3 linked regions of the Luteibacter rhizovicinus DSM 16549 genome follow. Each later gene encodes a partner of the first gene's protein in a complex. Links are inferred from orthologs where the notes say so. Each region holds a gene or a part of one and is shown on either strand. Other genes may lie near its edges.

Region 1 (7,259 bases):
AACACAAAGACCGCGCGCACCCTTACGGGTCGCGTCATCAGCAACAAAATGAACCAGACCGTGACCGTGTTGATCGAGCGCCAGGTGCAGCATCCGCTGCTCGGCAAGATCATCCGTCGCTCCACGAAGCTTCACGCACATGACGAGACCGGTGCGAACGAAGGTGACCTGGTGCGCATCGCGGAATGCCGTCCGCTGTCGAAGACCAAGCATCACCGCGTGGTCGAAATCGTCACGCGCGCTGAAGTCTAAGGAGAGCTGCCATGATTCAGGTACAGAGCTCGCTTGCTGCAGCCGATAACAGCGGCGCGAAGGAAATGATGTGCATCAAGGTGCTGGGCGGCTCGAAGCGCCGTTACGCCAGCGTCGGTGATGTGATCAAGGTGACCATCAAGGACGCCATTCCTCGCGGTAAGGTCAAGAAGGGTGAGGTGTACAACGCCGTGGTGGTTCGTACCGCCAAGGGTGTCCGCCGCGCCGATGGTTCCGTGATCCGTTTCGACGGTAACGCAGCCGTCCTCCTCAACAACAAGCTCGAGCCGATCGGTACCCGTATTTTCGGGCCGGTTACCCGCGAGCTGCGCACCGAGAAGTTCATGAAGATCGTCTCGCTCGCGCCCGAAGTGCTCTGAGCGGAGGCCAGACCATGAACCGTATCCGCAAGGGTGATAACGTCGTCGTCATCACCGGTAAAAACAAGGGGCAGCGCGGTGACGTGCTGCGTGTTGACGGAGAGCGCGTTGTCGTCTCGAACGTCAACCTCGTCAAGCGTCACACCAAGCCGAATCCCCAGGCCAACCAGCCGGGTGGAATCGTCGAGCGTGAAGCTTCGATCCATATCTCCAACGTACAGCTCTTCAACTCCGCCACCAACAAGGGCGAGCGCGCTGGCACCAAGACGCTCGAGGACGGGCGCAAGGTGCGCGTGTTCCGCTCTGGCGAAGTGGTCGACGCGTAAGGAACCGAAGTCATGACCCGCCTTGAAACGTTTTACAAAGAGTCGGTAATGTCGAAGCTCACTGAGCGCTTCGGTTACCAGAACGTCATGGAAGTCCCGCGCATCTCGAAGATCACGCTCAACATGGGCGTCGGCGAAGCCGCCGGTAACAAGAAGATCCTCGAGAACGCGGTCGCTGATATGACCAAGATCGCCGGCCAGAAGCCGATCACGACGAAGGCCCGCGTGTCGGTCGCTTCGTTCAAGATCCGTGACGGTTGGCCGATCGGTTGCAAGGTCACGCTGCGTCGTGCCCAGATGTGGGAATTCCTGGATCGCCTGATCAACATCTCGCTGCCGCGTACGCGCGACTTCCGTGGTGTCTCGGGCCGTGCTTTCGATGGCCGTGGTAACTACAACTTCGGCATCAAGGAACAGATCATTTTCCCGGAAATCGACTTCGATCAGGTTGATGCGCTGCGCGGTATGGATATCTCCATCACCACCACCGCCAAGACCGACGAAGAAGCCAAGGCGCTGCTGGAAGCATTCAGCTTCCCGTTCCGCAACTGATTACAGGTAGAACATGGCTAAGACCTCGATGATCCAGCGCGATGTTAAGCGCACCAAGCTCGTCAAGAAGTTCGCCACCAAGCGTGCCGAACTGAAGGCGATCGTCCTGAGCTCCACCGCCTCGTATGACGAGAAGATGGAAGCCCAGACGAAGCTGCAGAAGCTCCCGCGTGATGCCAGCCCGGCGCGCCAGCGTAACCGCTGCGCCCTGACCGGCCGCCCGCGTGGCGTCTACAGCAAGTTCGGCCTTGGTCGCAACAAGCTTCGCGAAGCCACCATGCGCGGCGATGTGCCGGGCCTGCGTAAGGCTAGCTGGTAAAAAACTCGCCATCGGCGGGGCAAGCTGTTATAGTCGTCGGTCTGCGCAACGCAGACCGACTTCTGTCGGCTTTACAATTTGAAGATTTCCGGTAATTCGGATATCGGTGCACTCTCAAGGGTTTTCTTATGAGCATGACTGATCCCATCGCCGATCTGTTTACGCGCATCCGTAATGGCCAGGCATCTGGCAAAGCGGTTGTTCGTATGCCGTCGTCGAAAATGAAGCTGGCCCTCGCGCAGCTCCTGCAGAAAGAGGGTTATATCCTCGACGCCCGTGCCGCTGACGAAGCTGGCAAGCCGGTCCTCGAGATCAAGCTGAAGTACTTCGAAGGCCTTCCGGCTATCGAAACCATCTCCCGTGTCAGCCGTTCCGGTCTCCGCGTCTACCGCGGTAAGGACGAGCTGCCGAAGGTCCTCGGCGGCCTGGGCATCTCCATCATCTCGACTTCCGCCGGTCTCCTGACCGACGCTCAGGCCCGTGCTAAGGGTCTTGGCGGCGAAGTCATCGGCCAGGTGGCGTAAGGAGTCCCGTATGTCACGTGTAGCCAAGTTGCCTATCAATCTGCCGAAGGGTGTCGAGATCTCGATCGCCAACGGTACTGTTTCCGTCAAGGGCCCGAAGGGCACCCTGACGACCCATGAACTGCCGGGCGTCTCGTTCCAGCAGGAAAATGGTGTCGCCACGGTCGTTCTCGCCGATGGCGCCGACGACAAGTTCGGTGGCACGGCTCGCGCCGTCGTCGCCAACATGGTCCAGGGCGTCACCGCCGGCTTCGAAAAGAAGCTCGAGCTGGTCGGCGTGGGTTACCGCGCTCAGCTTGCCGGCAAGGCCGTCAACCTGTCGCTCGGTTTCTCGCATCCGGTCGTCTTCGAGGCGCCGGAAGGCATCACCATCGAAGTCCCGACGCAGACCGAAATCCTGATCAAGGGCGCTGACAAGCAGCTCGTCGGTCAGACGGCGGCGAAGATCCGTGCTTTCCGTTCGCCGGAGCCTTACAAGGGCAAGGGCGTCCGTTACGCGGGCGAGAAGATCATCCTGAAGGAAGCCAAGAAGGCCTAATCGGTCTATCCGCTTTCTGGAGTAATACGATGAACAAGAACGATTCCCGCCTGCGCCGCGCCAAGTCGACCCGCTCTCACATCCGTGAGCTCGCGGTCCACCGCCTGAGCGTGCACCGCACCGGCCAGCACATCTACGCCCAGGTCTTCGCACCGAACGGTACCGTCGTGGCAGCCGCCTCGACCGTGCAGTCCGCGGTTGCCGAGGGTCTGAAGGGTACGAAGAACATGGAAGCCGCCACGGCCGTTGGCCGCATCGTTGCCGAGCGCGCCAAGGCCGCCGGTATCGAAGCAGTCGCGTTCGACCGCTCGGGTTTCCGTTACCACGGTCGCATCAAGGCTCTCGCCGATGCAGCTCGTGAAGCCGGCCTCAAGTTCTAAGAGGCGTCAGGCGACGGCATCGGTTCTTCGGAACCGATGCCGCCCGATTTAGCTCCTACAACTCCAAGCGGCGACCGAGCCGTAAACAGAAGTCCCGGCTAACTATCATTCCGGGCTATCAGGAAAAGAGATGTCCTCGACAGATCGCGAAAATTCGGACGGCATGCTTGAAAAGCTTATCGCCGTCAACCGCGTGGCCAAGACCGTCAAGGGTGGCCGCCAGATGAGCTTCACCGCGCTGACCGTTGTTGGTGATGGCGAAGGTCGCGTCGGTTTTGGTTATGGCAAGGCGCGTGAAGTGCCGGTCGCCATTTCCAAGGCCATGGAACGCGCCCGCCGCAACATGGTCACGATTGAACTGAACCAGGGCACGCTGTGGTACGCCATCAAGGCTAACCACGGTGCGGCTCGCGTCTACATGCAGCCCGCTTCCCAGGGTACCGGCGTCATCGCCGGCGGCGCCATGCGCGCTGTCCTCGAAGTGGTCGGCGTGAAGGACGTGCTCGCCAAGGCCGTCGGCTCGCGCAACCCGATCAACCTCGTCCGCGCGACGATCAAGGGTCTGCAGGCCGTCGCTTCGCCGAAGCGCATCGCCGCCAAGCGTGGCAAGACGATCGAAGAGGTCCTCGGCAATGGCTAAGAACACCGAAACCGCCGTTGGCGGTACCGTCCGCGTCCGCCTGGTCAAGGGCCTGCGCGGTGTGCAGGGTCGTCATCGTCTGAGCGTGAAGGCCCTTGGCCTGAGCCACATCAACGATGTGCGTGAACTGAAGGATAGCCCGCAGGTTCGTGGCCTTATCAATAAGGTCTACTACCTGGTTCGGGTCGAGGAGTAAGAATCATGCGTCTTAACGATCTACGTCCCGGCAAGGGCGCTCGCAAGTCCCGTACCCGCGTCGCTCGCGGTATCGGTTCCGGCCTCGGCAAGACCGCCGGCCGCGGCCATAAGGGTCAGCATGCCCGCGCCGGTAACACGCACCGTTACGGTTTCGAAGGCGGCCAGATGCCGCTGCAGCGTCGTCTCCCGAAGGTGGGCTTCCGCTCCCTGAAGAAGCGCGACACCGAAGAAGTGCGTCTGTACCAGCTGGCTGCCATCAAGGCCGACACGATCGATCTGATCACCCTCCACGCTGCCGGTCTCGTGACCAGCCGCGCGAAGAAGGTCAAGATCGTCCTGAAGGGTGAAATCACCCGCGCGATCAAGCTCTCGGGCGTGCTTGCGACGGCCGGCGCCAAGGCGGCTATCGAAGCCGCCGGCGGCAGCGTGGAGTAATCAGGTGGCTGCAGCGCAGGGCACAACGCTCGGCTCGCTGGGCAAACTGACGGAACTTCGTCAGCGCATCTTTTTCCTGATTGGTGCGCTGGTGGTCTTCCGCCTCGGTTCGTTCATTCCCGTTCCGGGCGTGAATCCCGAGGCGATGACCAGCCTGGTTGAGGGTGGCGGCGGTCTGTTGAACATGGTCAACATGTTCTCCGGCGGTTCGCTTTCCCGCTTCTCGGTGTTCGCTCTCGGTGTGGTGCCGTATATCTCGGCGTCGATCGTGGTGCAGATGATGGGCTCGGTCATTCCGTCGCTCATGGCTCTGCGCAAGGAAGGCGAGTCGGGTCGTCGTAAGATGACCATGTACACGCGCTTCGGCACGGTCGGCCTGGCGGCATTCCAGGCGTTCGGCATCGCTGTCGCCCTGCAGAAGCAGGTCGGCGCGAGCGGTCCGGTGGTCTATATGCCCGGTGCGGGCTTCGTCATGGCATCCGTCGTCGGTCTCACCGCCGGCACGATGTTCCTGATGTGGCTCGGCGAGCAGATCACGGAGCGTGGTATCGGCAACGGCATTTCGATGCTGATCTTTGCCGGTATCGTGGCCGGTCTCCCGGGTGCCATTGCGCACACGCTGACGATGGCGAACAACGGAGAGCTGTCGGTTCTGAAGCTGCTCATGGTGACCGCGCTGATCCTGGCGGTGACCGCTTTCGTGGTGTTCATGGAGCGCGCTCAACGGCGTATCACCGTGAACTACGCGAAGCAGGGCAGTCAGCGCCAGTTCCAGCGCCAGACTTCGCACCTGCCGCTGAAGATCAACATGGCGGGCGTCATTCCGCCGATCTTCGCGACCAGCCTCTTGCTCTTCCCCGCGACTGCGGCGACCTGGTTCGGCACTGCCCACCAGTCGCGTTGGTTGCAGTGGTTGACCACGGCGCTGAGCCCGGGTGAACCGGTGCACGACATCGTGTTTGCGGTGCTGGTGATCGGGTTCGCCTTCTTCTATACGGCGATCGTGTTCAACTCGCAGGAAACGGCCGATAACCTCAAGCGTTCGGGCGCGTTGATTCCGGGCATCCGTCCGGGTCGCGCCACGGCAGACTACATCGATGGCGTCATGACCCGGCTTACCGGTGTTGGCGCGGTTTACATCGTCCTGGTCTGCCTGGTGCCCACGTTCATGCAGAACGCCTGGCACGTCCCGTTCTATTTCGGCGGCACTTCGCTGCTGATCGTGGTGGTGGTGGTGATGGACTTTACGGCTCAGGTCCAGGCCCATCTCGTCAGCCACCAGTACGAGAGTCTGCTTAAGAAGTCCAATCTCCGCCGCAGCTGAGACGCAGCGGAGATCCCCAAGTAGGGGAGGCCTTGGCGCCCAGCGCCGCAGGACTTCCCGTTTAGGTTAATTCAGGTTAGAATTGCGCGTTTACCGCGCACGAAACGCATCGGAGACAGTACATCATGGCGCGCATCGCGGGTGTCAATTTGCCAGTCCAGAAGCATGTCTGGGTCGGCCTGCAGAGCATTTATGGAATCGGCCGTTCGCGGGCGAAGAAGGTTTGCGTCGACTCGGGTGTGGTTCCGACCACCCCCATCAAGTCGCTTAGCGAAGGTGAGGTCGAGAAGATCCGCGCCGAGATCGCCAAGTACACGGTCGAGGGCGATCTTCGCCGCGAGATCGGTATGGCGGTCAAGCGCCTCATGGACCTCGGTTGCTATCGTGGCCTGCGCCACCGTCGCGGCCTGCCGGTGCGCGGCCAGCGCACGCGTACCAACGCCCGTACCCGTAAGGGTCCGCGTCGTCCGATCAAGAAGTAACGGATACCGATTATGGCTAAGCCGGTTAAAACCAAGAAGAAGATCAAGCGCGTCGTCACGGATGCCGTGGCCCACGTGCAGGCTTCTTTCAACAACACCATCGTTACGATCACCGATCGCCAGGGCAACGCCCTGTCGTGGGCGACGGCGGGTGGCGCGGGTTTCCGCGGTTCCCGTAAGTCGACCCCGTTCGCCGCTCAGGTGGCAGCCGAAAAGGCTGGCCGCGCTGCTGGCGACTACGGTGTGAAGACCGTGGAAGTTCGCATCAAGGGCCCCGGCCCGGGCCGTGAGTCGGCCGTGCGTTCGCTGAATGCGTTGGGCTACAAAGTGCTCAACATTATTGACGTCACGCCGATTCCGCATAACGGCTGCCGTCCCCCCAAGAAGCGTCGCGTCTAAGGAGCATACCCATGGCCCGTTATCGTGGAGCTACCTGCAAACTTGCGCGTCGTGAAGGTGCCGACCTCGGTCTGAAGAGCCCGGCCCGCGCGCTTGATTCCAAGTGCAAGCTCGAAAACAAACCCGGTCAGCATGGCGCAAACAAGCGCGCCCGTCTGTCCGACTACGCCGTCCAGCTGCGTGAAAAGCAGAAGGTCAAGCGCATCTACGGTGTGCTCGAGCGTCAGTTCAGCAACTACTACACCAAGGCTTCGACCCAGAAGGGCAATACGGGTGAAAACCTGCTGCGCCTGCTGGAAAGCCGTCTCGACAACGTCGTGTTCCGCATGGGTTTCGCGGTTACCCGCGCCCAGGCTCGTCAGCTCGTGGCTCACAAGTCCGTCACGGTCAATGGCAAGAAGGTCAACGTGCCTTCCTACCACGTCCGTCCGGGTGACGAAGTGTCGCTGACCGAGAAGGCGCGCGGCCAGCTGCGCGTCCAGGAAGCGGCGACGGTCTTTGACACGATGG
Region 2 (7,238 bases), 790 kb from region 1 along the record:
GCGATCCCTGGTACGGCGATGTCAAGGTGAGCAAGCAGGGTGGCAAGCTGGTGATGAGCTTCACCAAGACGGCCCAGCTCACCGGCACCCTGGAGCCCTGGCAGCACGACACCTTCATCGCCCACTGGACCGATCGCTCGCTCAACGGCGATGCCTTCGTGAACTTCGATCTCGATCCGGATGGCAAGGTGCGCGAAGTGCGCATGGAGCCGGTGTCGCCGCTGACCGACTTCAGCTTTGATTTTCAGGATCTGCGGTTGGCGCCTGTTGAGGCTGGCAAGTAAGGCATCGCTCGTCTGGACGAAAAGCATCGCCGATGAATCGGCTCCTACCAAGCAGGTTGCGCCAGCTCGGTAGGAGCCGATTCATCGGCGAACGGGTGCTCGCCGCGCGGCATCAGCTACGCAGCCACCCGTCAGCTCGACGGATCATCCGTCGACGCCTTGGGCGCCGCATCCGCCGTCGGCCCGACCACGTCCGACATGTTCCCGCCGCCACGCAACACCAGATCCTGCGGCCGCAGCAACGGAATGTCCGACTTGCGCAGCCGCGCAATAATGTCGAACAGCAGATCGCTCTTCACGTTACCCACGTCGCGCGGCCCACCCACGTAACAGGTCACGGCGAATGTCATCGCCGCACGGTCGACGTTGTCCAGCGTCACCGACGGTGCCGGTGTCTCCAGCACCTGCTTATGCGCATGCATCGCCTCGAGCATGTGCTCGCGCGCTTCCATCGGATCGGTATCCAGCGGCATCGGCAACTTGATCAGCACGCGACCCTGCGGGTTGGCCATCGTCATGTTGCGCACCGGCTTGGTGATGAACGACGAGTTCGGCACGATGATGGTCGAGCGGTCGGATACCTGGATTTCCGTGGCGCGCACGTTGATCCGGCGGATGTCGCCTTCGGCATCGTCGAGAACCACCCAGTCGCCCACCTTCACCGGACGCTCCGCCAGCAGGATCAGGCCGGAGATGAAATTCGACACGATCGCCTGCAGACCGAAACCAATACCGACCGAGAGAGCCGAGGCGACCCAGGCGACGTTCTGTACCGAGAGGCCCATTGCCAGCAGGGCGATCGCGACGACGATCACCACGCCGACATAGCCCAGCAAGGTCGTCAGCGAGCTCCGCATGCCCGGGTCGAGGTTGGTCCGCGGCAGGTACTGCTCGGACAGCCAGTTCTTGATCACGCGCACGGCGAGCAGGCCGAGGAAGAACAAGCCGATCGCCGTGAGGATCTGGTCCGGCTTGAACTCGAAGTTGTAGATCTTCAGCGTCTGCAGCTTCGTGCCCAGCGTCAGGATGTCCGACGCGTCGGCGCCGAACCCGGAGATCACCGCCACCAGGCCGAACATGAAGAGTGCCAGTCGCACGATGCCCGACAGCAGCACGCCCGCCTGGTCGAGTAGTCGCGGGTGCGTGCCGAAGATGGCCTGCGCACGCGCACTCATCGGGCCCTTTTCGGAGAGCAGCGTCTCGAACAGGTCGTCGACCAGGCGCATCGCGAGATAGGTCGCCGAGAGCACGATGACGGTCCACACCACCTGGCCGGCCATGAACGAGGCGAAGGCCACGAAGCCGGTGAGCAGGCCGATCCAGGAGGCGACGATGGCGATCCACGCGGCCGCGATGAACAGGCTGGCCCAGATCGGGCGGGGCGCGGGCGGGTCGCCGTCTTCGTCGACGACATGATGCGAACGGCTCAGGCGTACCAGCCCGACCGCGGTGAGCGTCGTAAGCACCAGCGCCTGCAGGCTGCTGGTCATCACCGTGGCGGCGAGGCTGGTGCCGATCGTGCGATTGAGTTCCTTGAGGAAATAAAACAGCACCACGGCCAGCGAGAAGAGCATCGGGAACCGACGCAGGCTGAGCGCCGTCTCGTCCGAGATGGCGGGCAGTCGCCACGACGGCCGCTTCGCCGAGATCAGGGCGCGACCGAGACCGGCGATGAAGGCGCCGAAGAAGATGATGCGGACGAGGGCCTTGGCCATCGCATCCGTGTCATCGCTGAAGGTCTCGTTCCAGTTCAGGCCCAGGTAGAGCAACTGGGTGCCGAGGCCGGTGGTCAGCGCCGAGGTCAGGGTGATGCCGAGGATCAGCGCGGAGCGACGCAGGCGGCCCGGCGGCATGCGGTTCGCCGTCAGGTGGCGGGCGCGTTGCTCGAGATAGAAGCGCACGCCCGTCATGAGCAGCACGCCGAACAAGGCGCAGACGATAAGGGCGATACGGTTGCCGTCGGTCCAGCTCCTGGCCAGGTCGGTCTTCACGCCGGTCGTGAAGTCGCTCAGGTTAGCCGAGTCACGCGGGAACGCCTTGGCCGGTTCCGACCAGAACGGGCGCGAAAACGGCGACGCCGTGCGCCGGGAGAGGAATTGCTGGAAGCGGATGCGGCGCAGGTCGGCGAGCTGACTGGTGGTTTGCTGCGCTTCGAGCGTGATGCCGTCCGCTTGTTTGATCTGTGCGTCGACGGCGTCGAAGGCCTTCTGGGCATCCTTGCGCGTGGCCGCGAGCTCCGGCGCTTCCTTGGTGCCGGTCGCCGGGGCAGGGCCCAACTGGTCGAGGCGGGCCTTGGCGGCATCACGGTTGGGCGACAGCGCACTGGAGACTTTCTGGGCCTTGCCGACGACATCGCCGGCCTGGCCACGCAGGTCGTCGATCACCTTGTCGGTGATGTTGTCGTCCTTCATCCCCTTTTCGATCTGGTCGAGCTGGGAGCGGAGATCACCGATCTGCTTGCCCGGGTCGTCGTCCTGCGCTTGCGCGAAGGCGGCGACCGAGACGGTCAAAAGGAGGGCGGTAAAGAATATTCTCAGGGTTCGCATGCAGGGATCATCGAAGGCAGGACGGGGCAGGTCAATTCCGAGGGTTATGCGATACCCTCGGTGAACGTGGTGTTCCGGTGGCTTTATGCGGCGTTGCAGCTTTTGCCGCCGGGGGAGCCGCCGCTATCCTGCCGCCCCTTGGCCCCGCCCGGAAGCAAACCATGCGCAAGAAGCTCGTCGCCGGTAACTGGAAGATGCACGGATCGCGCAAGATGGCCGATGGCCTGGTCCGCGAAATCGTCGAGGGCCTGGAAGACGGCGTCGACGTGCTGGTCATCCCGCCCATGGTCTACCTGGCCGATCTCGTCCACAAATACGGTGATCGTGGCCTCGGCTTCGGTGCCCAGACGATTTCCGAGCACCCGGAACAGGGCGCCTTCACCGGCGAGATATCCGGCTCGATGGTTCGGGATGTCGGCGCCAAGTGGACCCTGGTGGGCCACTCCGAGCGGCGCCAGTACTACCACGAGACCGACGCGCTGCTATCGAGGAAGTTCCGGACGGCATGCGATGCCGGCCTGACACCTATCTATTGCGTGGGTGAGACGCAGGAAGAGCACGAGGCGGGTAAGGCCGAGGAAGTCATCGGCCGTCAGCTGGGCGCGGTGATCGATGTCTATGGCGTAGAAGCATTCCGTACCGGCGTGATCGCCTATGAGCCTGTCTGGGCCATTGGGACGGGCCTCACGGCCACCCCGGACAAGGTCCAAAAAATTCATGCGTTCATCCGTAGCCAAGTGGCAAAAAAGGATGTTAATATCTCGCTCCTGACCCGGGTGCTTTACGGTGGCAGCGTCAAGCCGGCCAATGCGGCCGACCTTTTCGCCCAGCCTGATGTAGACGGGGGATTGATCGGCGGAGCCGCTCTCGTAGCCTCCGACTTCCTGGAAATTTGCGCCGCGGCGCGTCGATAACGCGACACGGCAAACAGAAGATATGTTCATCCTCTTCAGCGTTCTTTACATCCTGGTCGCGGCAGCGATGATCGTGCTGATTCTCATGCAGCGCGGCGCTGGTGCGGATGCAGGTTCGGGTTTCGGTGGCGGCGCGTCCGCTACCGTGTTTGGTGCACGTGGTTCGTCGAGCTTCATGACGCGCGCCACGGCAGTCCTGGCAGCACTGTTCTTCGTGCTTAGCCTGGGCATGGGTATCTACCTCGGTCGCTCGGGCACGCCCCAGCCGGCCGCGGATCTTGGCGTGATGTCCGGTGCTACCGTGCCGGCCGCTCCCGTCAACAACGCTCCGGTCAAGCCGGTCGCGTCGGACGTGCCGCAGGCACCCGCCGTTACCGCCCCGGCAGCGAACACCGATGTACCGGCTGCGAAGCAGGAGGCCAACCAGGCTCCCGCGGAACCGGCCAAGAAGTAATCAGCGACACCGCAACACGCTGTAAAAGTTATGCCCAGGTGGCGGAATTGGTAGACGCACTACCTTGAGGTGGTAGCGGTTTAGGCTGTGGGGGTTCGAGTCCCCCCTTGGGCACCAACAAAGATCCGGAGACCTCACCGGATCGCAAAGAAACCCGCGATAGCGGGTTTTTTTGTGGGCGTTTGTCGGTGGTTTCGACCTTCCGACCAGAACGCCCGAACGGCACTCACCCGCGACGGACCAAAGGCGGCGGGTAATACGTCCCATCGATGACGCCGCCGCGAGGTCCGTAGAAGCGGAACGTCAGCGACCAGGGCTTGCCACCTCCCGTGGGTAGCCAGTTGGTCTGGGGCGCATCGACGGGGCGTACGGCGGCGAAGTAGAGCGTTAGCGAGCCGTCATTCGCCTTTACCAGCCCCGATTCCTTGTTCAGCAGGTAGCGCTTCAGGGCATTGGGAAGCACGCGCCGGTGTGCGCGATCCACGGCAATGACCGACCAGAAGTAGGTTGCGTAGGTCTCGGGCAGGTCGTTCGCCGGGAACGTCAGCGTGTAGCTGCCGTCCGCGACGAGGGGAGCGCCGGTGCTGTCGATCGCGCCCCGGTAATACAGCACTTCCTCGAACACGTTGGCCCAGATGCCGCCGTAATTCACCGTCGTGCGGGTGAGCCAGTCGCTGCCCCAGTGGCCGCAGCAGGCGGGCCTCGCCCAGCCCTGTCTGATCGTGCCGCGGCCGATGATCGCCGCAGCGGCAGCGAACTGCTTGAGCGCCATGTTCCGGATGATGCCGTCGACGCGATCGCGCTCAGCGGGATCGACGATCGCCGCGACGATCGTGCGTACCGCGTGTTGCATGTCCTCGAGCGGACTGAGATCCGGTTCTTCCAGGGCAAGCAGGGCCGAATCGAAAGCCTCTACGCCGGGTAGCGCCTCCGTGTCGAACATCAACGTCCGCGGAAGAGGTGGCTCCGCCGGTGACCCTTGCATCTCGAAGGAGAATCGATGCTGGAGTGCGATCGCTTCATCCCAGTTCGCGCCCAGCTCCACTCGCAAGAGAACGCGTGTAACGCGTGCCGGGAGGTCGACGCGTTGCGCGTCCGGAGGCACGATGGCATGCGAACTCTGCAGGCAGACCGCGAACCGGCCGTTCGTGACATCCGGATACAGGCGCTCGTTGATGTTGGCGACCGTCTCGCCCCAGCCGTTGAGGAACTCAACGACGTAGTAACGGTGTTCGATCCTGGGTATGTCGATCAGCAGATAGCTATCTTCGTCGAGAGCCACCCAGGCTTCCGAGTAGGCGACATCCAGGTTCGGGTTGGGCCAGTCGACCTGCCCGGGTTTGCGATGCAGCAGCGTGTTCCATTGCATGCCTTCGCGGTCGAAGTCGATCTGCTGTTGACGGGTGATGAGAAGACGTCCGAGCAGGTAGATATAGGCATCCGCGATTGCCTGCTCGGAAAGCTTGATCGAGGGCTCTTGCTGGTCGCTCATGGCGTGCCCCGCAAATGTCGAGGGCCATACTGTCGCCTGGACACAGCCACGAATCGAGCGTGGTTTTCCGGTCGAATCGCTACGTAAATTTGCGTAGGGCCGATTCGTCGTACTCCCTGGATCACCGCGTCCCGGAGTAATAGTTCACCGACGCATCGATTTCTTCCGGCGTCATGTTGCGCGCGATATTGCGCATCTGGGCACTCGTGTCGTTGCGCCGTGTGCCGTGGGCGAACGCTTCCAGCTGCGTCTTCAGGTAGTCGCGTGGCTGTGGATCCAGCCATGGCACGCCCAGCTTGCTGTCGAGCCGGCCGTGGCAGGAGCCACACGGTGGGATGTTGCGCATGGGTGCGCCGGTCGCAACGATGTCCGGCGCGGCTTGAAGGTCCTGGGCACCGGGTGTCTGCCGGCGGGGCAGGGAGGCGTAGTACGCGGAGAGGTCACGCAGGTCCTGGTCGCTGAGCTTGATGACGAGCGGCGTCATCACGGCGCTCGGCCTTGCGCCGCTCTGGAAATCGCGCAGTTCCTTGTAGATCGACGATGCGTACTGGCCGGCGAGGTTCGGCGTCTGCGACGAGCTCACGCCGCGCAAGCCGTGGCACATGGTGCAGCGTAGTGCGAGCGTAGCGCCCCGTCCGACGCCGCCGCCTGACGCGGGCTCATCGAGCGTGGTTGGCGTCAGGACGACCTCGGAGACCTTCGTCGGGGGTGTGACAGGCGCACTGGTCGGACTCAACCACGACCTCGGTGCGCCGGCGGCACTGCAGATCGAATTCCACAGCCCCTTGAACAAGGCATCCTCCTGCGCCGAGGGTAGCCACACGAAGCCCACGAATAGCGAAAACACCAGCAGCAGGAAAGTGCCGCCCACACTGCCGACGAACCAGCGGTTGCGTAATAGCGGGCCACTCATGGCTTGCCTCCCACGAAGACCGGCGGAACACTCGCCTCAGGCATCCGCATGAGCTGAACGATCGGGTAGCCGTAGTTGGTGATCGTCAGGGCGATCATCAGCGCGACCCACAGCCCCAGCCCATTCAAGGCCCACGGTAGCGTGATCGGCTCATGCACGGCCCGGCTGAAGGTGAAGGTCTCCGGTTCCACGCGGGTGGCCCAGTGATTGCGCACGAGCACCGCGATGAAGATCAATGCCGATACCACGAGCAAGGCGCCCCCGATGACGGACATGACGACCGAGACGCCCTCGGCGAACATGCCGGGTGCGGTGTAGTCATAGAACGCCATGCGTCGTGGCATGCCGAGCAGGCCCGCGTAGTGCCAGGGAAAGGTCAGCACGATCATGCCGATGAACCACAGCCACAGCTGTGTGCGGACGAGGCGGGCGTCCTGGATGACGCGCCCGGTGAGGTGCGGCCAGAGGTCGTAAGCGATCGCGAAATACATGATCACGATCGCGCCACCGAAAATCAGGTGGAAATGCCCGGTTACCCACTGCGTATTGTGGATGGTCGAGTCCAGCTGATAGCTCATGTTGATCAGGCCGCCGGCACCGCCGAACCCGAGCATGACGAAGGACAGCGCCAGGGC
Region 3 (7,637 bases), 1.9 Mb from region 1 along the record:
ACTCCGCCGTCGTCCGGCTGGTACCGCTGCCACCAGAGCAGCTGCCCAAGGGTGATGCGGCGAACATCTACAAGGTCGTGAAGGCCGCCTTCGCCATGCGCCGCAAGACCCTGTCGAACACGCTGAAGGGTCTCGTGGACGAAGCGACGATCCGGGATCTGGGCATCGATCCCCGCGCCCGCGCGGAAACCCTCCCCCCGGGCGACTTCGTCAAGCTCGCCAACGCGATCTGAAGGTTCCTGCGGGCATACTTGCCCGCCCTGTCCCCGTCCCCGACAATCGGTCCATGAATTCCAAAACACCCTACACGATCGACGTGGAGGTCGAATCCCGCTTCGTCCCCGACCAGTCGCAGCCTACCGACAACCGCTACGTCTTCGCCTACACGATCACGCTGCGCAATGCCGGCGAGACTGGCGCGCAACTGATGACCCGCCACTGGGTCATCAAGGATGCGAACGGAAAGGTCGAGGAAGTGCGCGGCGACGGCGTGGTCGGCGAGCAACCGTGGATGCGACCCGGCGAGTCGTTCGAGTACACCTCCGGCGCCGTCCTCGAGACGGCGGTGGGCACCATGGAAGGCAGCTACAGCATGGTGGCCGATGACGGCACGCGGTTCGACGCCCCGATTCCGACTTTCGTGCTTTCGATACCGCGCACGCTCCACTAGGATCGACTCATGGATAGCGTGCACGCCGTTAATGGCGCCAGGGAGCAGCAGGACTGATGGCCGTCTACGCAATCGGCGACGTCCAGGGCTGCTACCCCGAACTCCAGCGTTTGCTGGAGAAAATTCGCTTCGACCCGGCGAGCGATCGCCTGTGGTTCTGCGGCGACCTGGTCAATCGTGGCGGCGAGTCGCTGGCCACGCTGCGCCTGATTCATTCGTTGCGTGAGCAGAGCATCATCACGCTCGGCAATCACGACCTCTCGCTGCTGGCCATCGGCCAGCGCCGTGAGGACGCCCAGCAACGAGTGAACCCGGAGTTGCGCGAGGTGCTTTTCGCCGACGATGCGCCCGTCCTCCTGGAGTGGATGCGCATGCAGAAGCTGCTGCATCACGACGAGACGCTCGGCTGGACGATGATCCATGCCGGGCTCGCGCCGAGCTGGACACTGCGCCAGGCGCAGCGGGCGGCCCTGGAGGTCGAGCGCGAACTGGGTGGCCCGCGTCACCAGCGGCTGCTCAAGAACCTTTTCGGCAACCGCCCGCCAGGCTGGAACAATCGGCTACAGGGCGTCGAGCGTCATCGCGCCACGATCAATACGCTCACGCGCATGCGCTATTGCGATGTCGGCGGCCGCATCGACTTCGAAGGAAAGGGCACGCCGGGCACGCAAAAGCCGGGCATGTATCCGTGGTTCGAAGTGCCGGGCATGCGCCGTCGCGAAACGAAGATCGTCTGCGGCCACTGGTCAGCGCTCGGCCGTTTCGCTGGCCTGGGCATTTACGCGATCGACACCGGCTGCGTCTGGGGCGGCCAGCTGACGGCGCTGCGCCTGGATACGCCGGAGCCGGAATACATCACCGTCGATGCCGAGCCGTACCGCCAGAAGCCCAAGGGCGGCGGCGACTGATCGGCAGCCCCTGTGGGAGCCGCTTCAGCGGCGAAAAGCCAACGAAGCGGTGATGCGGTAAAGCCGATCGCCAAGGCACCCTGGCCCGCTGCCGCGGGATCGCCGATGAATCGGCTCCCACAAAGAATCGGTACCTGCAGATAGACCCCCCAAAAAAAAACCGCCTTTCGGCGGTTTTTTTATCAGCTCAGCTGACCGTGACAGTGCTTGTACTTCTTGCCCGATCCACAAGGGCAAGGATCGTTCCGACCGACCTTCGGGCCGTCGTTCAGTACAGGCGCGATCGCCGACTCGGCGACTGCGTTGTCGCCGCCGACACCCAGCTGCTGGACATCGGCATGCTGGAACTGCAGGCGCTGCGCTTCGGCGGCACGTTGCTGCTCGGCTTCCATCGCGGTGACCTCGTCTTCGCTACGGATGCGGATACGCGCAAGCATCTGCACCACTTCGCTCTTGATGCGGTCGAGCATCTCGGCGAACAGTTCGAACGACTCGCGCTTGAACTCCTGCTTCGGCTGCTTCTGGGCATAGCCGCGCAGGTAAATGCCCTGGCGCAGGTAATCCATGCTGGCGAGGTGCTCCTTCCATGCGTTATCGACCACCGAGAGCATCACGTGCTTCTCGAGCGAACGCATGGTTTCGGCACCGACCTGGAGCTCCTTCTCAGCGAACAACGCGTCCACCGCGGCACGCACATGCTCGAGGATGGCTTCCGAGTCGATGTCCTTCTGCCCCTCGACCCACTGTGGCAGGTCGATGCGGAGATTGAGCTCGCTGGCGAGTTCGCGATCGAGGCCGGCGATATCCCACTGGTCGTCGATGCTGTCGGCAGGCACGTACTTGCGCACGAGCGCGACCACGACGTCCTGGCGGATGTCGACGATCATGTCGGCGATATCGTCGGTCTCGAGGAGTTCGTCACGCTGCGCGTAGATCACCTTGCGCTGATCGTTGGCGACGTCGTCGAACTCGAGGAGGTTCTTGCGGATATCGAAGTTGTGCTGCTCGACCTTGCGCTGCACCTTTTCGATCTGGCGCGTGATCAGACGATCCTCGAGGGCCTCGTCTTCCTTCATGCCGAACATCTGCATCCAGCGACCGATGCGCTCGCCGCCGAAGATGCGCATCAGGTTGTCCTGCAGCGACAGGTAGAAGCGCGAGGAGCCGGGATCGCCCTGGCGACCCGAACGACCGCGCAGCTGGTTGTCGATACGACGCGACTCGTGACGTTCCGTGCCGACGATATGCAGGCCGCCGGAAGCCAGCACCTGTTCGTGGCGCTTCTTCCATTCTTCGCGCGTCTTCTGGCGATCGGCGTCGGTAGCCGTCTCCGGCAGCGTGGCCAGCAAGGCCTCGAGGCTGCCGCCAAGGACGATATCGGTACCGCGGCCGGCCATGTTGGTCGCGATCGTGACCGAACCCGGCGCACCAGCCTGGGCGACGATATGCGCTTCGCGCTCGTGCTGCTTGGCGTTGAGTACTTCGTGCGGGATCTTTTCTTTCTTCAGCAGGCCCGACACGAGTTCCGACACGTCGATCGACGCCGTGCCGACGAGCACCGGCTGGCCACGCTCGAAGCAGGCCTTGATGTCGTCGATGACGGCCTTGTACTTGGCGTCCGGACCGAGGAACACGGAATCCGGATTGTCCACGCGGACCATCGGCTTGTGCGTCGGGATCACCACCACTTCCAGGCCATACACGGTCTGGAACTCGTAGGCTTCCGTATCCGCCGTACCGGTCATGCCGGCCAGCTTCTTGTACATGCGGAACAGGTTCTGGAACGTGACCGTGGCGAGCGTCTGGTTCTCGCGCTGGATGGGCACGCCTTCCTTCGCTTCGACCGCCTGGTGCAGGCCATCGGACCAGCGACGACCGGCCAGCGTACGACCGGTGAACTCGTCGACGATGATGACTTCGCCGTCGCGGACGATGTAGTCCACGTCGCGCTGGTAGATCGCGTTCGCACGCAGCGCCGCGTTCATGTGATGAACGACGGCCAGGTTCTTCGAATCGTAGAGACCGCTATCCGGCTCGATGACACCCGCTTCGCGCAGCAGCTGCTCCGCGTGCTCCATGCCCTCTTCGGACATGTGCACCTGCTTGCCCTTCTCGTCGACGAAATAGTCGCCGCCGGTGTCTTCCTTCTCCTGGCGGGAGAGGCCCGGGACGATCTTGTTCACCGCGATGTAGAGCTGCGGGGAATCCTCGGCGGGGCCGGAGATGATCAGCGGGGTGCGGGCTTCGTCGATCAGGATCGAGTCGACCTCGTCGACGATGGCGTAGTGCAGGCCGCGCTGGTTGCGCTGCTCCTTGCTGAGCGCCATGTTGTCGCGCAGGTAGTCGAAGCCGAACTCGTTATTCGTACCGTAGGTGATGTCGGCCTGGTACGCGCTGCGCTTGTCGGCGTGATCCATGCCCGGGTACACGACGCCGACCGTGAGGCCGAGGAAGTTGTACAGGCGGCCCATCTGCGCCGAATCGCGTCGTGCCAGGTAGTCGTTCACCGTGACCACGTGCACGCCCTTGCTTTCGAGGGCGTTGAGGTACACCGGCAACGTACCGACGAGGGTCTTGCCCTCACCCGTCCGCATCTCGGCGATACGCCCACCATGCAGCACCATGCCGCCGATGAGCTGGACGTCGTAGTGGCGCATGCCGAGCACGCGCTTCGCCGCCTCGCGGGTGACCGCGAAGGCTTCGGGCAGCAGGGCGTCGAGGGTCTCGCCGGCAGCGAGACGCTGACGGAAGTCATCGGTCTTGCCACGCAGCGCGTCGTCGGAAAGCTTTTCGAATTCCGGCTCGAGGGCGTTGATGCGCTTGACCGTCTTGGAGAGGTCACGCAGCACCCGCTCGTTACGGCTGCCGAAAATACTCGTCAGTGCACGATTGAACATCGATCATCCGGATCTGAAACGAAAAGGGCTGCCGGAAGGCGCAAAGCCGACCGGCACGAAGGGACGATCATACTACGGGCGTCCCCGGCTTTCCTCGGGGTGGCGACTGGATGGGGCGGATTCAAGGCCGATCAGCGATGGCCCTTCACAAAGGCCAACGGATTCACGACCCGATCGTGGTACCAGACCTCGAAATGCACATGGGACCCGGTGGAACGGCCGGTGGAGCCGGCCTTGGCGATGACATCACCGACCTTCACGCGCTGGCCCGGCTGCGCGACCAGCGCGCTGTTATGGGCGTAACGGGTCATGTAGCCATTGCCGTGGTCGATTTCGATGACATCGCCATAGCCGCTGCGCTGACCCGCAAAAGTGACCATTCCTTCAGCCACGGCCGTTACCGGCGTACCTGTGGGGGTGGCGATGTCGATGCCCGTATGGCGGGCGCTATGCCCGCTGAACGGGTCGGGGCGGCCGCCGAAATAGGACGAAATGTAGCCATTGACCGGCATGCCGGTCGGCCGGAGGCTGGACTCGATGCTCCGGTCCATCAGCATGTCGCGCAAGGCTTCGAGCTGGGCCTGCTGGGTATCGAACTGTCCCGAGAGCTGGTCGATGCTCTTGCCCAGCGACTCGGGCAGCGCGTAGGCGCCGGCATCCGCGCCGCTGGTGACCTCGAGGCCGCCCTGACCGGGCTCCTCGTCGAAATTGAATTCGCCGTCGTCCAGCTTGCCGACCTGGGTCAGGCGTTCGCCGAGGGCATTCAGGCGAACGGACTGGGCCTGGAGCTGACCGAGCTTGACCGCCAGGGCATCGAGATCGCGCTGCGCATCGCGCTTGATCTGGGCGACCTGGGCGCTCTGGCCACCCACCTGCGCCTGCAGGCCACCGAGATGGTCCAGCGCGCGGTCCTTCGGGTTGGCGACAGCCAGCGCCACCGCCGCACCCACCGCGGCAATCCCGACGAAACCGGCCAGGGCCATCGCCGTCGCCTTGCAGCGCATGCGCCGGCAGGTGAGATCCAGCGTTTTCGGCCCTTTCTGGCCACGAGACACGAGTATGATCTGCATACGTTCCACATCGAATAGTTGAAGCCGGTCCATGCCACCGCCGTACCAACCGAACCGACGCTCCACCCATGGACTGAAGTCCATCTCGGAGTTCGGGCCTGTCGCATCGCTGGCCAAACGGGCCCGCGAACTCGACACGTTGGACCGCCAGCTGCGCGCGACCTTGCCGCAGCCGTTGCGCGATAACGTCCGCTTTGCGGACCTGCGCGACGGCCGGCTCGTCTTCCTTGCGCCCTCCTCGGCCTGGGCATCGCGGGTGCGCCTTTACCAGACGCAGATCCTCGAGGCCGCCCGCGCCATCGGCGCGAAAGCCAGTTCGGTTGCCGTGAAAGTGGCCCCCCTACCGGTCGAGGAAGTCATTCCCGACCGACATAAACCGCTTTCCGCCTCAGCCGGTCGCCATCTGCGAGCTGCCGCGGCGTCACTCTCCGACCCCACGTTGCGGGATCTGTTCCTGAAACTGGCCTCCGAGGCCGAAATTTCAGATTAATTCGATACTTACGACCGACAAGCTCGATCCGTAAGCAGCACCGGATCCCCCGGGGCGGCAAACTTTATAGCACGCATGTTCCCTATGAACACCTAAAATGGACGTAAAGTTCACGTAGGCGTGACGGCCGTCACGGGGTATTCGCGCCTGGAATCTGTGCGCTGCGGCGCAAGAGCCGGCGGGTATCGCCCTCGGGGCCCCGTCTACGGCGACCCCTCAGGGAGGGCGGCTACCGCCGCCCTTTACTTATTGCCCTACGGGCCGGGTCGGCGCCCCACCGGCCGTTTGCGCGAGACAGGATGTCGAGTCGCAAACCCCCAACCGAAGCCCGGCCCGGCCCGTAGGGCAATAGATATACGGCGGCGCTAGCCGCCCTCCCTGGCGGGACGCCGCAGACGGGGCCCCGAGGGTGGCACCCGCCGGCTCTTCTGCGTCGACGCCATACCCGCCAGCTCTTGCCCCGCAACCCGCGAGCGCAAGCAAAACGCGAGGCAGAAGGCGAGCCCGCCCCCGACCCAAAGCCCACAAAACCCCAAAGAAAAAAGGCCGCGATCGCTCGCGGCCTTTCGATTTGACGTATGCCCCGGAGGGCCGAGCCTCAGACCGCCTGGGCGGGATGGGCGTAGGAAATCGGCGCCTTGGCCGGATCCTTGAAGCTGACTTCTTCCCAGGCCGTGACGTCGGCCATGAGGCTGCGAAGCAGCTTGTTGTTGAGCTCATGACCCGACTTGTGCGCGGAATACGCGCCGATCAGGCTGTGGCCCAGCATGTAGATGTCGCCGATGGCGTCGAGGATCTTGTGCTTGACGAACTCGTTGTCGTAACGAAGGCCGTCTTCATTGAGCACGCGGTAGTCGTCCAGCACCACAGCGTTGTCCATCGAGCCGCCGAGCGTGAGATTGCGCTCACGGAGCATCTCGATGTCACGCATGAAACCGAACGTGCGGGCGCGGCTGACTTCCTTGACGAACGACGTCGTCGAGAAATCCATCTCGGCCTGCGAATTGCGCTTGTTGAACAGCGGGTGGTCGAACTCGACCGAAAAACCCACCTTGAAGCCGTCGAACGGCTCGAGCTTGGCCCATTTGTCACCGTCCTGGACGATGACGGGCTTACGGATACGGATGAAACGCTTGGCCGCTTCCTGTTCCTCGATACCGGCGGACTGGATGAGGAAGACGAAGGGACCCGCACTGCCGTCCATGATCGGCACTTCCGGCGCGGACAGGTCGACATAGGCGTTGTCGATACCTAGCCCGGCCATGGCCGAGAGCAGGTGTTCGACCGTGGACACGCGAACGTCGCCGTTGATCAGCGTGGTCGAAAGACGCGTATCGCCGACGTTCTCGGGACGCGAATGCAGTTCGACGGGCGGATTCAGGTCGGTGCGACGGAACACGATGCCGGTGTTCGGCGCCGCGGGACGAAGCGTCATGTACACCTTGTCGCCGGTATGAAGACCGACGCCTGTGGCGCGAATGATGTTCTTTAGCGTGCGCTGCTTAATCATAGTGGGTCAAACCTTAGCCGGCAGCAGCCTATAAGTGGCAGGTAGGCTAACACAGTCTTAACCTGGGGATGGACGAGCCCACGGGAGAAGTC

What was found.
Region 2: secY (region 1) and secG share a complex: the UniProt entries of both Escherichia coli proteins name them as parts of the sec protein translocase complex. The link is inferred for Luteibacter rhizovicinus DSM 16549 from one-to-one orthologs.
Region 3: the proteins of secY (region 1) and secA are in contact, whole or in part, in a crystal structure (PDB 3DIN), measured with the Thermotoga maritima proteins. The link is inferred for Luteibacter rhizovicinus DSM 16549 from one-to-one orthologs. Residues at the interface, in WP_004081795.1 of Thermotoga maritima: Glu108, Gly109, Glu110, Glu111, Ala236, Glu237, Arg238, Arg239, Ile240, Thr241, Ile242, Gln243, Tyr244, Ala245, Arg246, Arg247, Val248, Thr249, Gly250, Arg251, Arg252, Val253, Tyr254, Gly256, Ala257, Ser258, Thr259, Tyr260, Leu261, Pro262; in WP_004082002.1 of Thermotoga maritima: Glu261, Ala262, Arg263, Lys300, Ala301, Arg302, Thr303, Ile304, Ile305, Leu323, Tyr324, Asp325, Pro326, Val329, Ser330, Tyr333, Ile336, Lys340, Phe345, Val349, Glu363, Phe364, Tyr374, Ser375, Gly376, Gly377, Glu393, Ile395, Thr482, Ser483.

The regions. Positions count from the first base shown.
Region 1 is NZ_CP017480.1:2,687,808-2,695,066, forward strand. Bases 3,804-6,708 are described here. They hold secY (preprotein translocase subunit SecY), read left to right. Parts: upstream 3,804-4,548; coding sequence 4,549-5,868; downstream 5,869-6,708. Other genes in these bases: rpsE (30S ribosomal protein S5), read left to right, coding at 3,804-3,911; rpmD (50S ribosomal protein L30), read left to right, coding at 3,904-4,107; rplO (50S ribosomal protein L15), read left to right, coding at 4,113-4,544; rpsM (30S ribosomal protein S13), read left to right, coding at 5,994-6,350; rpsK (30S ribosomal protein S11), read left to right, coding at 6,363-6,708. In the rest of the region: rpsQ (30S ribosomal protein S17), read left to right, coding at 1-252; rplN (50S ribosomal protein L14), read left to right, coding at 264-632; rplX (50S ribosomal protein L24), read left to right, coding at 647-958; rplE (50S ribosomal protein L5), read left to right, coding at 971-1,510; rpsN (30S ribosomal protein S14), read left to right, coding at 1,524-1,829; rpsH (30S ribosomal protein S8), read left to right, coding at 1,958-2,353; rplF (50S ribosomal protein L6), read left to right, coding at 2,364-2,891; rplR (50S ribosomal protein L18), read left to right, coding at 2,921-3,271; more of rpsE, read left to right, coding at 3,402-3,803; more of rpsK, read left to right, coding at 6,709-6,749; rpsD (30S ribosomal protein S4), read left to right, coding at 6,761-7,259. UniProt on the Escherichia coli protein: The central subunit of the protein translocation channel SecYEG. Consists of two halves formed by TMs 1-5 and 6-10.
Region 2 is NZ_CP017480.1:3,479,782-3,487,019, forward strand. What follows is about bases 2,599-5,482. They hold secG (preprotein translocase subunit SecG), read left to right. Parts: upstream 2,599-3,766; coding sequence 3,767-4,198; downstream 4,199-5,482. Other genes in these bases: BJI69_RS15880 (DUF3772 domain-containing protein), read right to left, coding at 2,599-2,830; tpiA (triose-phosphate isomerase), read left to right, coding at 2,992-3,744; BJI69_RS15900 (DUF1214 domain-containing protein), read right to left, coding at 4,425-5,482. In the rest of the region: BJI69_RS15875 (serine hydrolase), read left to right, coding at 1-284; more of BJI69_RS15880, read right to left, coding at 416-2,598; more of BJI69_RS15900, read right to left, coding at 5,483-5,690; BJI69_RS15905 (c-type cytochrome), read right to left, coding at 5,812-6,603; BJI69_RS15910 (cbb3-type cytochrome c oxidase subunit I), read right to left, coding at 6,600-7,238. UniProt on the Escherichia coli protein: Subunit of the protein translocation channel SecYEG. Overexpression of some hybrid proteins has been thought to jam the protein secretion apparatus resulting in cell death; while this may be true it also results in FtsH-mediated degradation of SecY.
Region 3 is NZ_CP017480.1:768,110-775,746, forward strand. Bases 1,561-4,843 are described here. They hold secA (preprotein translocase subunit SecA), read right to left. Parts: upstream 4,476-4,843; coding sequence 1,761-4,475; downstream 1,561-1,760. Other genes in these bases: BJI69_RS03660 (symmetrical bis(5'-nucleosyl)-tetraphosphatase), read left to right, coding at 1,561-1,578; BJI69_RS03670 (M23 family metallopeptidase), read right to left, coding at 4,607-4,843. Outside these bases: 16S rRNA (adenine(1518)-N(6)/adenine(1519)-N(6))-dimethyltransferase RsmA, read left to right, coding at 1-233; Co2+/Mg2+ efflux protein ApaG, read left to right, coding at 287-670; more of BJI69_RS03660, read left to right, coding at 727-1,560; more of BJI69_RS03670, read right to left, coding at 4,844-5,545; BJI69_RS03675 (DciA family protein), read left to right, coding at 5,577-6,035; lpxC (UDP-3-O-acyl-N-acetylglucosamine deacetylase), read right to left, coding at 6,634-7,545. UniProt on the Escherichia coli protein: Required for protein export, interacts with the SecYEG preprotein conducting channel.